Regions from separate parts of the Komagataeibacter sucrofermentans DSM 15973 genome, predicted to be linked through region 1. Evidence: predicted binding sites of a transcription regulator. Region 1 holds the regulator's gene; the other holds the start of a gene.
The links. The regulator HrcA, encoded in region 1, represses chaperone genes, less so after heat shock. The targets are predictions, from matches to a motif close to GTTNGCACTCNCNNNNNGNGAGTGCNAAC.

Region 1 (8,025 bases):
AGGTGCTGAACTCGCGCCTGATCGACCGCCCGCTGCGCCCGCTCTTCCCCGAGAACTTCCGCAATGAAGTTCAGGTCGTGGCCACCGTGCTCAGCCACGACATGGAAAACGATCCCGCCGTCGTGGCGCTGATCGGCTGCTCGGCAGCACTCACGCTGTCAGGCATTCCGTTCTTTGGCCCGGTGGGTGCGGCCCGCGTGGGCTACGCCAACGGCGAATACGTGCTCAACCCGACCATCTCGCAGCTCAAGGACAGCGCGCTTGACCTGGTCGTGGCCGGCACCGCCGAAGGCGTGCTGATGGTCGAGTCCGAGGCGGTCGAGCTGTCCGAGGACGTGATGCTCGGCGCCGTGACGTTTGGCCACGAAGCCTTCCAGCCGGTGATCGACCTGATCATCGACCTCGCCGAAGATGCCGCCAAGGCCCCGTGGGACCTGGCCGAGCCGACGGCAGAGGAAATCAAGCTGCGCAAGAAGGTGGACAAGGCCGGTCGCGCCCTGATCGCCGAGGCCTACAAGGAACGCGCCAAGCAGGTGCGTTACAAGAAGGTCGCCGCCGCCCGTGAGGCGATCCTTGCCAAGATCGGCGAGGCCGAGGCCGATGCCGCCAAGCCGATGATCAAGGATCTTGAGGCCGACGTGGTGCGCACCGAGGTGCTCGACACCGGCTACCGCATTGATGGCCGCGACCTCGAGACGATCCGCCCGATCGTGTCCGAAGTCGGCATCCTGCCGCGCGCGCATGGCTCCGCCCTGTTCACCCGTGGCGAGACGCAGGCCCTTGTGGTCGCGACCCTTGGCACCGGCCAGGACGAGCAGATCGTGGACGCGCTGGAAGGCGAGTACCGCAACAACTTCATGCTGCACTACAACTTCCCCCCGTTCTCGGTGGGTGAGTGCGGGCGCATGGGCTCGCCGGGCCGTCGTGAAATCGGCCATGGCAAGCTGGCATGGCGCGCCATCCACCCGCTGCTGCCGGGCAAGGACACCTTCCCGTACACCATGCGCGTTGTGTCCGAGATCACGGAAAGCAACGGCTCGTCCTCCATGGCGACCGTGTGCGGCACGTCGCTGGCGCTGATGGATGCGGGCGTGCCGCTCAAGCGTCCGGTGGCCGGTATCGCCATGGGCCTCATCAAGGAAGACGAGGACTTCGCGGTTCTGTCCGACATCCTTGGCGATGAAGATCACCTTGGCGACATGGACTTCAAGGTCGCGGGCACCGAGCAGGGCGTGACCGCGTTGCAGATGGACATCAAGATCACGTCCATCACCCCCGAGATCATGAAGATCGCGCTGGGTCAGGCCCGCAATGGCCGCATGCACATCCTGGGCGAGATGGCCAAGGCGCTGACCGAGGGCCGCACGGATGTCTCCTCCTCCGCGCCGAAGATCACCACGATCTCCGTGCCGAAGGAAAAGATCCGTGATGTGATCGGCCAGGGCGGTAAAGTCATTCGTGAGATCGTTGAATATTCGGGTGCGAAGATCGATATCAACGATGACGGCACGATCATGATCGCCGCGTCCTCCGACGATCAGGCCGAGAAGGCCATCGAGCGGATCCGTGGCATCGTGGCTGAACCCGAAGTGGGCCACATCTACAACGGCAAGGTGGTCAAGACCGCCGATTTCGGGGCGTTCGTCAACTTCCTCGGCCCGCGTGATGGTCTGGTGCACATCTCCGAGCTGGCACAGGGCCGGGTCTCCAAGACGACGGACGTGGTCAAGCAGGGCGATGAAGTGAAGGTGAAGGTTCTGGGCTTTGATGACCGCGGCAAGGTGAAGCTGTCCATGCGCGTGGTTGATCAGGAGACCGGTGCCGACATTGCCGAGACCGTGGGCGCCAAGCCCGGCCGTGCTCCCGCCGCACGCTAAGCGCGCGGTTCCGGCCTACAGACAGCCCGGCCATGAGGGTGCGCCTGCATGGCGCCCCCGTGGCCGGGTAGACACATGACGATGGAATGGTGATGAAGCCGATCAATGCGATCCGTATGGGCGGGACGGATATTCTGCCCCTGGTCGAGGGGGGGAAGGGCGTCTCGATCTCGACCGGCGTTTCCGCCGGGCACTGGGCGGCAGCCGGGGGGGCGGGCACGGTCTCGATCGTGAACGCCGATTCCTATGATGCGGACGGCAACATCGTGCCGCAGATCTATCACGGCAAGACCCGGCGCGAGCGCCATGAGGAACTGGTTGATTACGCCATTCGCGGCGGCATCGCCCAGGCCCGCATCGCGCATGAGATCGCCGGTGGCAAGGGCCGTATCCACGCCAATATCCTGTGGGAAATGGGCGGGGCGGAACAGGTCATCAATGGCGTGCTCGAAGGGGCTCCGGGCCTGATCCAGGGCCTGACCTGTGGCGCGGGCATGCCGTACCGCCTGTCAGACATCGCGGCGAAATTCGGCATCCATTACTACCCCATCGTCTCGTCCGCGCGCGCGTTCAACGCCCTGTGGCGGCGGTCGTATCACAAGACCGCCGAGCTGCTGGGCGCGGTCGTGTATGAAGACCCCTGGCGGGCGGGCGGGCATAATGGCCTGTCCAATACCGAGAACCCGCTGGCGCCGGAAGATCCGTTCCCCCGCGTGCTGGCGCTGCGCAAGCAGATGCGCGCCTTCGGGCTGGACGACACCCCCATCATCATGGCCGGTGGCGTGTGGTGGCTGGAGGAATGGCAGGACTGGATCGACAACCCCGAACTCGGGCCGATCGTGTTCCAGTTCGGCACCCGCCCGCTGCTCACGCAGGAGAGCCCGATTCCGCAGGCATGGAAAGATCGCCTGCTGACGCTGAAGAAGGGGGATGTGTTCCTCAACCGCTTCTCGCCCACGGGTTTCTATTCTTCCGCCGTCAACAACAGCTTCCTGCGCGAGTTGCGCGGGCGCTCGGAGCGGCAGATCCCGTTCTCGCCCGAAGCCCTTGGCGAGCACACCATGGCGCTCGCCATTGGCGCGCGCGGGCGGCAGGTTTTTGTTACCCCCGCTGATGGGCAGCGCGCCCATCTGTGGATGGAAGAAGGCCACACCGAGGCCATGCGCACGCCGGACAACACGCTGGTGTTCGTCTCGCCCGGGCGCGCGCGTGAAATCCTGGCCGATCAGGGGGCCTGCATGGGCTGCCTGTCGGAGTGCCGCTTTTCCAACTGGTCGCAGAAGCCGCCTGCCTATTCCAACGGGCACAAGGCGGACCCGCGTTCCTACTGCATCCAGAAAACCCTTCAGGATGCAGCTCACGCCCACGGGCCTGACCAGGCTGAGGTGATCGACCACAACCTCATGTTCGGTGGCACCAATGCGTGGCGGTTCGCGACCGACCCGTTCTATGCCAACGGCTTTGTGCCGACCGTGGCGCAACTGCTCGAGCGGATCATGACCGGGCGCTGAGCCTGATCGGATCACGACAAAAAGGCCGGTGCCCGCGAGGGACCGGCCTTTTTCAATAAAGAAGTTTTTGGTGAAGCTTTTTTCAAAAAGCTTCGAAAAGAATGCTGCCTTTCTGAAAAAAGGCAGCACCTAAAAACTTTTATCCTTCTGTCTTTGGCAGGCATGCCTCGCTGAACAGTGCGAAGGCCAGGCCGCGGTGGCTGATGGCGTTCTTTTCGGCATCACTCATGTCGGCAAAGCTGCGCGTGCCGGTGCCGGGGGCAAAAAGCGGATCGTAGCCATGGCCGTTGGTGCCATGTGGCGGCCAGATGACGTGGCCATCAATCCGGCCCTCGAAGGTTTCGGTGCGGCCATCGGGCCAGGCCAGGCACAGCACGGAAATGAACCATGCGCTGCGATCAGGGTTGTCGCCCATCTGTTCATGGATGCGGCGCATGGCGTCGGGGTAGTCCTTGGTGGGGCCAGCCCAGCGGGCCGAGAAAATGCCGGGCGCGCCATCAAGGGCCGCGACACAGAAGCCCGAATCATCGGCCAGTGCGGGCAGGTTGGCCGCCTTGGCCGCAGCGACAGCCTTGATGGCGGCATTGCCCGCGAAGCTGTCCGCCGTCTCGTCAGGCTCAGGCAGCGACAGGTCGCCTGCGGAGATGACGCGGATGCCATACCCCCCCAGCAGGGCGGCGAATTCGGCAATCTTGCCCTTGTTATGCGTGGCCAGCACCAGCGTGTCGCCACGGTTGAGGTGAGGGATGGTCATGATGCGAGCGCCTCGTTCACGGTTACGGTCTGGATATGGAACAGTTCGGCGGTGCCGGTGCGGGCAAGGCGCATGAGCGTGTTGAACTGCGCCTCGGTAAAAGGATCTTTTTCCGCCGTGCCCTGAATTTCCACAATGCCGCCATCAGCGGTCAGCACGAAGTTTGCGTCGGCGCTGGCATTGCTGTCCTCGGCATAGTCAAGGTCGAGCACGGCGCCTGTCTCGGTCAGCCCGCAGGATATGGCCGCGACCTGCCCCTTGAGCGGCACGGCAGGCAGCGTGCCCTCACGCACCAGTTTTTCCAGCGCCAGGCGCAGCGCGATCCATGCGCCGGTAATGGCCGCACAGCGTGTGCCCCCATCGGCGTTCAGCACGTCGCAATCCACCGTGATCGAGATCTCGCCCAGGGCCTTGAGGTCCACCACGGCGCGCAGCGCGCGGGCGATCAGACGCTGGATTTCGAGCGTACGGCCGCTCTGCTTGCCGCGCGCCGCCTCGCGCGGGCCACGGTTATGGGTGGCGCGGGGCAGCATGCCGTATTCCGCCGTGACCCAGCCCTGCCCCTTGCCGCGCAGGAAGGAGGGCACGCGCGGCTCGACGCTGGCCGCGCACAGCACCTCGGTGCCGCCCATGCGGATCAGGGCGGAGCCTTCCGCATGGCGGGCAAAGCCGGTCTGGATGAAGACGGGACGCAGCGCGTCGGGGGCGCGGCCGGATGGGCGCATGGGGCAACTCCGCAAGGTGAGGGGGCGGCATAGCGCGCAATCCGCCCCTATTTCCAGTCCCGCGTGGGCAGGGACGGGTGGGATCTGTTATAATGGGGGCTGGCGGATGATGACGTGCAAAGGAGGCATGGCGATGGAAACCCGATCACCGGTATCGCAGCCGGCCCTTCTGTCCGGGCTTGATGCGCGTTCCGCCGCGATCCTGCGCGAGATCGTGGAACAGTATGTGGAAACGGGCGAGCCGATGGGCTCGCGCACCCTGTCGCAGCGCCTGCCGCTTTCGCTCTCGCCTGCCACGATTCGCAACGTCATGGCCGACCTGACCGATGCGGGGCTGCTGTTCTCGCCCCATGCCTCGGCGGGCCGCCTGCCTACCGAGAAGGGGGTGCGGCTGTTTGTCGATGGCCTGCTGCAGTTTGGCAGCCTGAGCGAGGAGGAGCGCGAAAGCATTGCGGGCACGCTCGATGTGAAGGGCCGCTCACTGGAGGACATGCTGGCGCAGGCATCCTCCATGCTCTCGGGCCTGTCCTCGGCGGCGGGGCTGGTCATGGCGCCCAAGAGCGATTCGAGCACCATCAAGCATATCGAATTCGTGGCCCTTGGCCCGGGGCGCGCGCTGGTCATTCTGGTCAGCGCGGACGGGCAGGTGGAAAACCGCGTGATCGAAACACCGCCCGGCCTGCCGCCCTCGGCGCTGGTCGAGGCAGGCAATTACCTCAACGCCCACCTGTCAGGCCAGACGCTCGATCGCCTGCGGGAGACGGTCAGCACCGACATGACCGCCAACCGCAACGAACTCGACCACCTCACGGCGGGCGTGGTGGCCAGTGGCCTTGCCACATGGAGCGATGCCGAGGAACGCGGCGGCACGCTCTTCATCCGCGGGCAGGGCCGCCTGCTGGCCGATGTGACCGAGATCGAGCGCCTGACCACCATCCAGATGCTGTTCGAGCGGCTGGAAACACAGGAGACCATGCTGCGCCTGCTCGACCTTGCGCGTGAATCAGAAGGGGTGCGCATCTTCATCGGGGCCGAAAGCGGGCTGTTCGGCATGGCGGGCATGTCGGTCGTGGTGGCCCCCGCGCGCACCGACAGCAACCGCATCGTGGGCGCGATTGGCGTGATCGGGCCGACCCGCATCAATTACGGCCGCATCATTCCTGTAGTGGACTACACCGCGCGCGTGATCGGCCGCCTGCTGGGCTGAGCTGCCGCATGGGCATGCAACCGTGCCCGCAGGGCGCCCTTATGGTGGGCAGGCAGCAACCGCACGCCCGCCATACTGGCGCGGGCGTGCCCATCAAGCAGGGAGAAAGCCATGTTCACGCCTGATGCACGCCAGTCCGGGTCTTGCATGATCGGGGGCGATATCGAGGTTACACGGCTCGGCTTTGGGGCCATGCGCATTACCGGGCCGGGCATATGGGGGGAGCCTGCCGATCGCGCCAAGGCCCTTGCCACGCTGAAGCGCCTGCCCGAGCTGGGCATCAATCTTGTCGATACCGCCGATGCCTATGGCCCCGAGGTGAGCGAGAACCTGATCCGCGAGGCGCTGCACCCCTATGAGGGCATGCTCATTGCCACCAAGGGCGGCCATACGCGCCACGGGCCGGATATATGGAAGCCGGTGGGCAACCCCGATTACCTGCGCCAGTGCGTGCTGATGAGCATGCGCAGGCTCGGTGTCGCGCGCATCGACCTGTGGCAGTTGCACCGCGTGGGGGCGGACTGCACGCCCGAACAGCAGTTCGAGGCCATCGCCGCCATGCGCGCGCAGGGGCTGATCCGTCATGTTGGCCTGTCGGAAGTGACGGTGGAAATGATCGAGCGCGCGCGGCTGTATTTCCCGGTCGCGACGGTGCAGAACCGCTTCAACCTCGTCAACCGCTATTCGGAGGACGTGCTCGATTACTGCACGCGCGAGAATATCGGCTTCATCCCGTGGGCACCGCTTGCGGCGGGCGGGCTGACCAAGGGCGATACCGTGCTCACGCGCCTTGCGGGCGAGAAAGGCGTGCAGCCCGGCCAGATCGCGCTGGCGTGGCTGTTGCGCCGCTCACCGGTCATGCTGCCCATTCCCGGCACGTCCAGTCCCGGGCATGTGGCCGATAACGCCGCTGCCGCCGCGATCGAACTGAGCGATGAGGAATTCCGCCAGCTTGATAACGATGGCCGGGCCGAATGGGCCAGCCGCAACGCGGGCTGAACGGACCGGGGCGGATCGGGGGCGACGGCAGCGCGGGACAATGCTAGACAGGGGCCTTACGACACAGAACAGCCCCTTTCTCTCCTTATTGGACACCGGATGACGCTTGCTGACGGATCAGGCCGCGATGGCCGGATGGATGGACCCTCCCGCCCCGGTGGGGGTGGCCCGCGCCGCCCGCGCTACCGCATGGTGCGCTGGCTGGCGGGCACCACGCTGGCGGTGCTGCTGCTGGGTGGTGGCGGCGCAGGCATTGTGGGCTGGTACGAATATGAGCGCCTGAGCGAGGGCCTGCCCACGGTCGATGGCCTGCGCACCTACCAGCCCCCCGTCATGAGCCGCCTGTATTCCGGTGATGACCAGGTGATGGCCGAGCTTGCCGCCGAGCGGCGCATCTTCGTGCCCTACAGCGCCATACCCGAGCGCGTGCGCAGCGCCTTCCTGGCTGCCGAGGACCAGAAATTCTTCAGCCATGGCGGCGTCGACCCGCTGGCCATCCTGCGTGCCGGCATCACCGACATGATGATGCACGGCACCAAGCACCGCCCCATCGGGGCCTCGACCATCACGCAGCAGGTCGCGCGCATCATGCTGCTGGGGTCGAATGCGGTGTCGATCGACCGCAAGATCAAGGAAGCGCTGCTGGCCATGCGCCTTGAGCAGACGCTGAGCAAGGAGCAGATCCTCGAGATCTACCTCAACGAGATCTATCTGGGCGAGGGCGCGTACGGCATCGGTGCCGCCGCCCAGACCTATTTCAACAAGCCGCTCGACCAGCTTGACAATGCCGAGGCCGCCTTCCTCGGCGCGCTGCCCAAATCGCCCACCAACTACAACCCGCACCGTTACGTGCAGGCGGCGACCAACCGGCGCAACTGGGTGCTCGACCGCATGGCCGACCTCAAGGTGATTACGCCCGAGGAGGCGCGCGCGGCCCAGCTTGAACCCCTCG
Region 2 (8,025 bases), 630 kb from region 1:
GCCACGCCACACGGGCCAGACGCCACCACCCGCTTCGCCGCCTGCCGTGCCGCCCGAGGCTGACCGGCCGGGCATGAGCCGGGCCGCCATCATGCAGCGCCTTGCGCAGGGCGGCGTGCACGCGGTGCACCAGACCGCCGGGCACAGCCTGACGGTGCAGAAGGGCAAGGGCGGCGCATTCGAGATCGGGGTGCGCAGGCCGGGGCTCGATGATACGAGCTGGCGCGGGCTGGTGAGCGGCAAGCTGCGCCCCGAGCGCAGGCTCGACCTGCACGGGCAGGTGGCGCAGACGGCGTTCCACCGCCTGCACGGCTTTCTCATTCAGGCCCATGCCGACAACGTGCGCTGTGTCGAGATCATTACCGGGCTGGGCAGCGGCCATAATGGCGGCATCCTGCGGCGCGAGCTGCCATTGTGGCTGGGGCGCGGCGATCTTGGCCGCCTGATCCTGGCCGTGGTGCACCCGCATGCGGCCAATCAGGGTGCCGTGCGCGTGCTGCTGCGCAGGCCGGGGCGCGGCGTTTACCGCTAGCGCCGCTCAGCCCAGCCGCCAGGTGGGCAGGTTGGCGGCCAGCCAGCGGCGCAGGGTCATGATGCTTGAGGTATCGCCCGAGATCTGACGCAGCGCCTCGGTCGCGTCCGTGCCGGTGAGCAGCGTGCGGCCCGCATCATGCGTCATGGCCTGCAGGGCGCCGTCACGCAGCGCCTGCGTGGTGGCCGCCCGCCACCGCGCCAGCGTGGCCGATGAGGTGAGCATGGGCCGCACCAGCGCCAGATCCACGCCCGCAGCGCCCGCCAGCGGCCTGAGTGCGGCATGGAGCAGGCTGTTCAGCGCCGAGCGTGCATCCTGACGCAGGCGGTCTTCCATGTTCATGATCGTCTGGCCGGGCAGGGCGAAGGGGCCGGGCCGGTCGGTCAGGGCAAACAGGGCAGGGCAGCCCGCCTGCGCCAGCGTGCTGGTCAGCGCCGCCGTTTCGGGCGTGCCCAGCGGGTCGGTAATCTGGATGACATCGACCTGATTGTCGCGCAGGGCGGCGGCGGCGGCCTGCGGCGTGGCAAGGCCCGTAACCGGTATGGGCCGCAGCCCGAACAGCGTCATGGCCAGCACGGTGGGCAGTTCGATGCCGGTCAGCGTCGAGACGGCAATGCGCACGGGTCGGTCGCGCATGAAGCTGCCAAGGCTGCGGTGCAACTGTGTGCGCCCGATCACGATCGGCACCGTCAGGCTGAGCAGCAGCGGCAGCCAGCGGCTGTAATCGAAATGAATGCGCGGGTCGCCGCACAGCGAGGAGACCAGCGCCTGTCCGGGTGCGGCCAGCGCCATCATGCCATCGGATGCGAACTGGGAATCGAACAGGTTGGCCCCCGTCACCCCGTCCTGCCCCACGGTATCGCGCACGCTCAGCGGGTTGGGCAGGCCCAGCGCCTGGCCCAGCGCCGTGGGCAGGATGGGGCTCCACCGTTCCGCCATGGCGCTGTGGCTGCCCGCCACGAGCAGCCCCGGCGTGCCTGTGGGCGACTGGGGCAGGCGCTCACGCGGGAGTTCCGAGGCCCGTACGCCCCACGGCAGGGCGGAACCTGCGGCCACAAGGGCCATGAAAGCCCGGCGGTTGATCATGGCTGGCGTCGCCGGTGGGGCCTGTGCGCCGCCTGCGTGCTGTCGGGCCATGCTGCATGAAGGCAGGGGGGCTGGTCAGGGCGGGGCAGGGAGCGTGGAACGGACATGGCGCTATTCTTATGGCCAGTGGACTTCCGGGGGAAGGCTCATGAGGATGGCTTCGGTGTTTCCGCCGGTTTTGAGGCCAAAAATCGTGCCACGATCATGCAGCAGGTTGAACTCGACATACCGCCCGCGCCGGACAAGCTGCGCCTTGCGCTGCTCTTGCGTCCACGGCTCCATCATGCGGCTGCGCACGATGTCGGGATAGGTTTCCAGAAAGCCAAGCCCCACATCGCGGGTGAACGCGAAATCGGCATCGAGGTTGCCGGTATTGAGCCGGTCATAGAAAATGCCGCCCAGGCCGCGCGCTTCATCGCGGTGGGGCAGGTAGAAGTATTTGTCGCACCACTCCTTGAAGCGGGGATAATACTCCGGGTCATGCTTTTCGCACGCCTTGCGGAATCCGTCATGAAAACGTTCGCCATCGCTGATGGCCTCGGCGCTTTCGGGGAACATGGGGGTAATGTCGCCGCCTCCGCCAAACCAGCCCTGCGTGGTGATGATCATGCGGGTGTTGAAATGGGCCGCGGGCACGAGCGGGCTGCACATGTGGGCGACGAGGCTGATGCCGGTGGCAAAAAAGCGCGGGTCTTCCGACGCGCCGGGAATCGAGTCGCGGAAGCCGGGGCTGAACACCCCGCTCACGGTGGAGACATTGACCCCCACCTTTTCAAACACGCGCCCGCGCATGAGGCTGATCACGCCGCCGCCGCCGGGGGTGCCATCCTCATTGGTGCGCGACCACGGCTTGCGCTCGAAGCGGCCCGCCGCTTCCTTGCCGGGCAGGGTGGGCGTGCCAGCGGTCACGGCCTCATCCTCGATCTGTTCAAAGGCCGTGCAGATCCGGTCGCGCAGGGTTTCAAACCAGGTCCGGGCCGTGTCCTTCAGTGCGTCGTGGGCGACGGGGGTGCGGGAAATTGTCATGTTCGTCTCATCTAGCCCGTTCTGGTCGTTCGCGATGGATATTACGGGTGCCCGTTTGTTCCACTTATTGCAAGACGGGTGATTGCAAGACCGGTCGCGCTGCCGCTAGGAAGGAGGCCAGCCCAGCGCAGGAACGCGGCGGGATATGGAAATTGTGGCGGGAACGTAGCAGACATGCATGAACCGGGTCATCGGCAGCGCGGGGCGCAACCCTGGCGCATCATGTTACGGCATGGCCTGCTGCTTGGCGGGTTGCTGGCGGCCCTGCCTGTGGGCAAAGGGGCCATGGCGCACGACTACCGCGAGCCGCCGCCCCAGCACTGGAGCTTTCAGGGCCCGCTGGGGCATTTTGACATGGCGGCCGTGCAGCGTGGCTACACGGTGTATGCCCAGGTCTGTTCCGCCTGCCACGGCATGAAGTCCGTGACCTATGGCGATCTGGCCGGGCTGGGGCTGAAGGAGGCGGATGTCAACGCGCTGGCGGCCAGCCACCGCATTCCCGCAGGCGTGGATGCGGGCGGCCACCCGGTCAGCCGCCCCGCCAACATGGATGACCACCTGCTCTCCCCCTATCCCGATGCGCATGCGGCCGCCGCGGCCAATCATGGCGTGGTGCCGCCCGACCAGTCGCGGCTTGCCGTGGTGCATCCCGGCGGGGTGGACCGCATCTATGCCTTCCTGACCGGCTATGGACAGACCCCGCCCGCAGGCACGGTGGTGCCGCCGGGCACGTTCTACAACCCGTATGCCGCCAATGGGCAGATCGCCATGCCGCCGCCTTTGTATGAAGGCGGCATTACATACCCCGATGGCACGCCCGCCACGGTCGAGCAGCAGGCGCGTGATGTCACGACCTATCTGGCCTGGGTGGCCAGCCCGCACCTGACGGCGCGCCATCGCGCAGGGGTGGGGGCGAGCGTGTTCCTGCTGATCCTGCTTGTACTTTCCATCTGTCTGAAACGGAGAACGTGGTCCAATGTCCACTAACGCTGCCACCGGCGAGCAGATCGAGCCGGTTATCGGCCTGATCGGCGGGTCCGGCCTGTATGATATCGAAGGCCTTGAGGACAAGGAATGGCGCACGGTCGAGACCCCGTGGGGCAAGCCGTCCGACCAGCTTCTGTTTGGCAGGCTTGATGGCGTGCGCTGCGTGTTCCTGCCGCGTCATGGCCGGGGCCACCCGCTGCCGCCCTCGCGCCTGAACTACCGCGCCAATATCGATGCGCTCAAGCGTTCGGGCGTGACCGATATCGTCTCGCTCTCGGCGGTCGGCTCGCTCAAGGAAGAACTGCCGCCGGGCCATTTCGTGGTCATCGATCAGTTCATCGACCGCTCGTTCGCGCGCGAGAAGAGCTTTTTCGATACCGGCTGCGTGGCCCATGTCGGCATGGCCGACCCGCTGTGTCCGCGCATTGGCGATGTGCTTGAAGGCCAGTGCCGCGAACTCGGGCTGGATGTGACCCGTGGCGGCACCTACCTGGTCATGGAAGGCCCGCAGTTCTCCACCCGCGCCGAGAGCAACCTCTACCGCTCATGGGGTTGCTCGGTGGTGGGCATGACCAACATGCCCGAGGCCAAGCTCGCCCGTGAGGCCGAGATCTGCTACGCCACCGTCGCCATGGTCACCGATTATGACTGCTGGCACGACGACCATGACAGCGTCACGGTCGATGCAGTGGTCAAGGTGATGCAGCAGAACGCCAGCCGCGCGCGCGCGCTCGTGCGTTCGGTCATTCCCAAGCTCGGCGCGAAGCGTGGCCCCTGTTACGCAGGTTGCGACCGCGCACTCGAGCACGCCATCATCACCGCACCTGAAAAGCGCGACCCGGCCCTGCTTGCCAAGCTTGAGGCCGTTGCAGGCCGCGTACTGAACCGCAGCTAAAAAAACGTTTAAAAACAGACGTTTTTAGGTGCCGCCTTTTTTTAAAAAGGCGGCATTTTTTTTATAGCCAGTGCTCGAAAAAGCTCAGCGTGCGCTGCATGGCCAGGGTGGCGGCGGCCTCGTTGTAAGACGGGCGATCCGTGCAGCCAAAGCCGTGATCGGCACCCTCATAGGTAAAGATCTCGATCTCCTCATGTGCAGCCCGGATGGCGTCCACGTCGTCTGCCGGAATATGGGCGTCTTCCGCGCCAAAATGCAGCTGCACGGGGCAGTTGGGCACTTGGCTGCGGGTCTCGGCAATGCCGCCGCCATACCATGCCACCGCCGCCGCGAAGGCCTTGGTGTGGCATGCGGCCTCCCATGCCAGCTTGCCGCCCCAGCAGAACCCCACGATGCCCTTCTTCTCGGTTGTCAGCACATCGGCTGCGGCCACGAGGTCGCGCAGCGCGTTCTCCTGCCCTGTTTCGGCACGCAGTTTCAGCCCTTCGTGTACGCCCGCATTGTCATAGGGCAGGATGGCATCGCGCCGCGCGCGGTCAAACAGGGCGGGGGCAATGGCCTGATAGCCCTGGGCGGCAAAGGCGTCGCACACCGCGCGGATATAGGGGGTAACGCCAAATATTTCCTGCACCACCACCACGGCGCGCGCCGCATCGGGCCGACCGGCCCGATAGGCGGAAAATTCATGCCCGTCCGCCGCTGTAACGGTTACGACTGCGCCCATGGTTTTCACTCCATTATTTCCTTCATTGTCTGGCAAAGAATGATGCCGCCTGCCCTGACGTCAATATGAAACCCGCGTGAAGGACGACTTTATGAGAATTCTTTCTCATGAAGGCCCGCGCTGCCGGGCGGCATCATGGAATCGGCATGGCCGCGTGTCATGCATTGTGGGGAGGGCTGTTCCGCCGCTTTTGATGGGGGATAAGGTAATTCATTAAACCATTGATATTTATATGGAAAATATCAATTTCTCCCTGGTGGGTCTTTTGCGCGCGAATTCTGCGCCGTCTCGCTCCGTGCCATTCTTGACACCTGTGGGGGGGCTACCTATCTGGTGTTTAGCACTCTCACGAGGGGAGTGCTAACGCGATGCGGCCTGGCGCGCGCGCCAACCGGTGGCGTTGCTTGATTCAAGGGCGTTACCTTTAGAAGATTTGGAGCGATCCATGACGAAATTTCGTCCCCTGCATGACCGTGTGGTCGTCCGTCGCCTTAAGAGCGAGGAAAAGACAGCAGGTGGTATCATCATCCCTGAGACCGCCAAGGAAAAGCCGATGGAAGGCGAGGTGATCTCGGTGGGCGCAGGTGCCCGTAACGAGCAGGGCCAGATTGTGGCCCTCGACGTGAAGGCGGGTGACCGCGTCCTGTTCGGCAAGTGGTCGGGCACGGAAGTGACGATCAACGGTGAAGAACTGCTGATCATGAAGGAAAGCGACATCATGGGCGTGGTCGCCTGACCCACCCGCGCTTTCCACACCGGGTAACCTTTTAAAAAACCTTTCCATACGGAGAAGAGAACAATGGCAGCCAAGGACGTAAAGTTCGGCGGTGAAGCCCGCCAGCGCATGCTGCGTGGCGTGGACATTCTGGCCGATGCAGTAAAAGTGACGCTGGGCCCCAAGGGCCGTAACGTCGTGCTCGACAAGAGCTTCGGCGCACCGCGCATCACGAAGGACGGTGTCTCCGTCGCCAAGGAAATCGAACTGGCTGACAAGTTCGAGAACATGGGCGCGCAGATGGTTCGTGAGGTCGCCTCCAAGACCAACGACATCGCGGGCGACGGCACCACCACGGCAACCGTGCTGGCACAGGCCATCGTGCGTGAAGGCGCCAAGGCTGTTGCCGCCGGCATGAACCCGATGGACCTCAAGCGCGGCATCGACAAGGCGGTTGGCGTTGTCGTTGAAGAGCTGAAGAAGAACGCCAAGAAGATCACCACGCCTGCCGAGACCGCGCAGGTCGGCACGATTTCCGCCAATGGCGAGCATGAAATCGGCGAGATGATCTCCAAGGCGATGCAGAAGGTCGGCTCCGAGGGCGTGATCACGGTGGAAGAGGCCAAGGGCCTGCACACCGAACTCGACGTGGTCGAGGGCATGCAGTTCGATCGTGGCTACATCTCCCCGTATTTCGTGACGAACGCGGAGAAGATGACCGTCGATCTGGACAGCCCCTACATCCTGATCCACGAGAAGAAGCTCTCCTCGCTCCAGCCCATCCTGCCGCTGCTTGAAGCCGTCGTGCAGTCCGGCCGTCCGCTGCTGATCATCGCTGAAGATGTCGATGGCGAAGCGCTGGCGACCCTGGTGGTCAATAAGCTGCGTGGTGGCCTGAAGATCGCCGCCGTCAAGGCGCCGGGCTTTGGTGACCGCCGCAAGGCCATGCTGGAAGACATCGCGATCCTGACCGGTGGTCAGGTCATCAGCGAAGACCTCGGCATCAAGCTCGAGAGCGTGACGCTGGACATGCTGGGCACCGCCAAGAAGGTGCACATCGACAAGGAAAACACCACCATTGTCGAAGGTGCGGGCGCAGGCGAGGCCATCAAGGGCCGTTGCAGCCAGATCCGCGCGCAGATCGAGGAAACCACCTCCGACTACGACCGCGAGAAGCTGCAGGAACGTCTGGCCAAGCTGGCTGGCGGTGTTGCCGTGATCCGCGTGGGTGGTTCCACCGAGATCGAGGTGAAGGAGCGCAAGGACCGCGTGGACGACGCCCTGCACGCAACCCGTGCGGCTGTTGAAGAAGGCATCGTTCCCGGTGGTGGCACGGCGCTGGCACGCGCATCCACCAAGCTTGGTGGCCTGCACTTCCATAACGACGACCAGCGCGTCGGCGCGGACATCATCCGTAAGGCCCTGCAGGCTCCGCTGCGCCAGATCGCCCACAACGCGGGTGAAGATGGTGCGGTCATCGCTGGCAAGGTTCTGGAAAACGACACCTACACCTTCGGTTTCGATGCCCAGATCGGCGACTACAAGGACCTGGTGGAAGCTGGCATCATCGACCCGATGAAGGTCGTGCGCACGGCGCTGCAGGATGCGGCATCGGTCGCGGGCCTGCTCATCACCACCGAGGCGATGGTTGCCGAGCGCCCCGAGAAGAAGCCCGCTGCACCGGAAGGTGGCATGGGCGGCATGGGTGGCATGGGCGGCATGGATTTCTGATCCGGCCAGCCCTGCGCACCCCGGCCCCAAGCTGCAGCACGGGGCCGGATGCCAGAATAAAAAAGGGGGAAGGGCCATTGGCCTTTCCCCCTTTTTTTATGGTCCGGGCGTTTCATCATGTCGGGATCATTTGACACGGGTGCCCATTTCATGCTGCCCCTATGGGTGCACGAACGGCGTGGAAGTGGCAGGGTGTTTTCCGGATGCCCCGTTTTTTCATGGCGGTAAAGGCACACGCGCCCGGATTGCCGGTATTAGGACCGGCAAGGATGGCGCTGGAGAAGAGACTGGCTATGGCTACCGGAAAAGTAAAATGGTTCAACGCAACC

Region 2: a site for HrcA is predicted at 5,587-5,615, ahead of groES (co-chaperone GroES). Genes of this name have one in related genera too.

What each region holds. Positions count from the first base shown of each region.
Region 1 covers NZ_CP137157.1:2,796,275-2,804,299, reverse strand. The annotation lists gene pnp (polyribonucleotide nucleotidyltransferase) at 1-1,877, shown strand, start outside; gene R5N89_RS13235 (nitronate monooxygenase family protein) at 1,970-3,388, shown strand; gene rdgB (RdgB/HAM1 family non-canonical purine NTP pyrophosphatase) at 3,528-4,142, opposite strand; gene rph (ribonuclease PH) at 4,139-4,867, opposite strand; gene hrcA (heat-inducible transcriptional repressor HrcA) at 4,995-6,074, shown strand; gene R5N89_RS13215 (hypothetical protein) at 6,038-6,187, opposite strand; gene R5N89_RS13210 (aldo/keto reductase) at 6,186-7,073, shown strand; gene R5N89_RS13205 (penicillin-binding protein 1A) at 7,173-8,025, shown strand, end outside.
Region 2 covers NZ_CP137157.1:2,170,188-2,178,212, reverse strand. The annotation lists gene R5N89_RS10370 (Smr/MutS family protein) at 1-532, shown strand, start outside; gene R5N89_RS10365 (hypothetical protein) at 539-1,618, opposite strand; gene hemF (oxygen-dependent coproporphyrinogen oxidase) at 1,736-2,644, opposite strand; gene R5N89_RS10355 (cytochrome c1) at 2,819-3,631, shown strand; gene R5N89_RS10350 (S-methyl-5'-thioadenosine phosphorylase) at 3,621-4,526, shown strand; gene R5N89_RS10345 (dienelactone hydrolase family protein) at 4,588-5,250, opposite strand; gene groES (co-chaperone GroES) at 5,696-5,986, shown strand; gene groL (chaperonin GroEL) at 6,050-7,696, shown strand; gene R5N89_RS10330 (cold-shock protein) at 7,990-8,025, shown strand, end outside.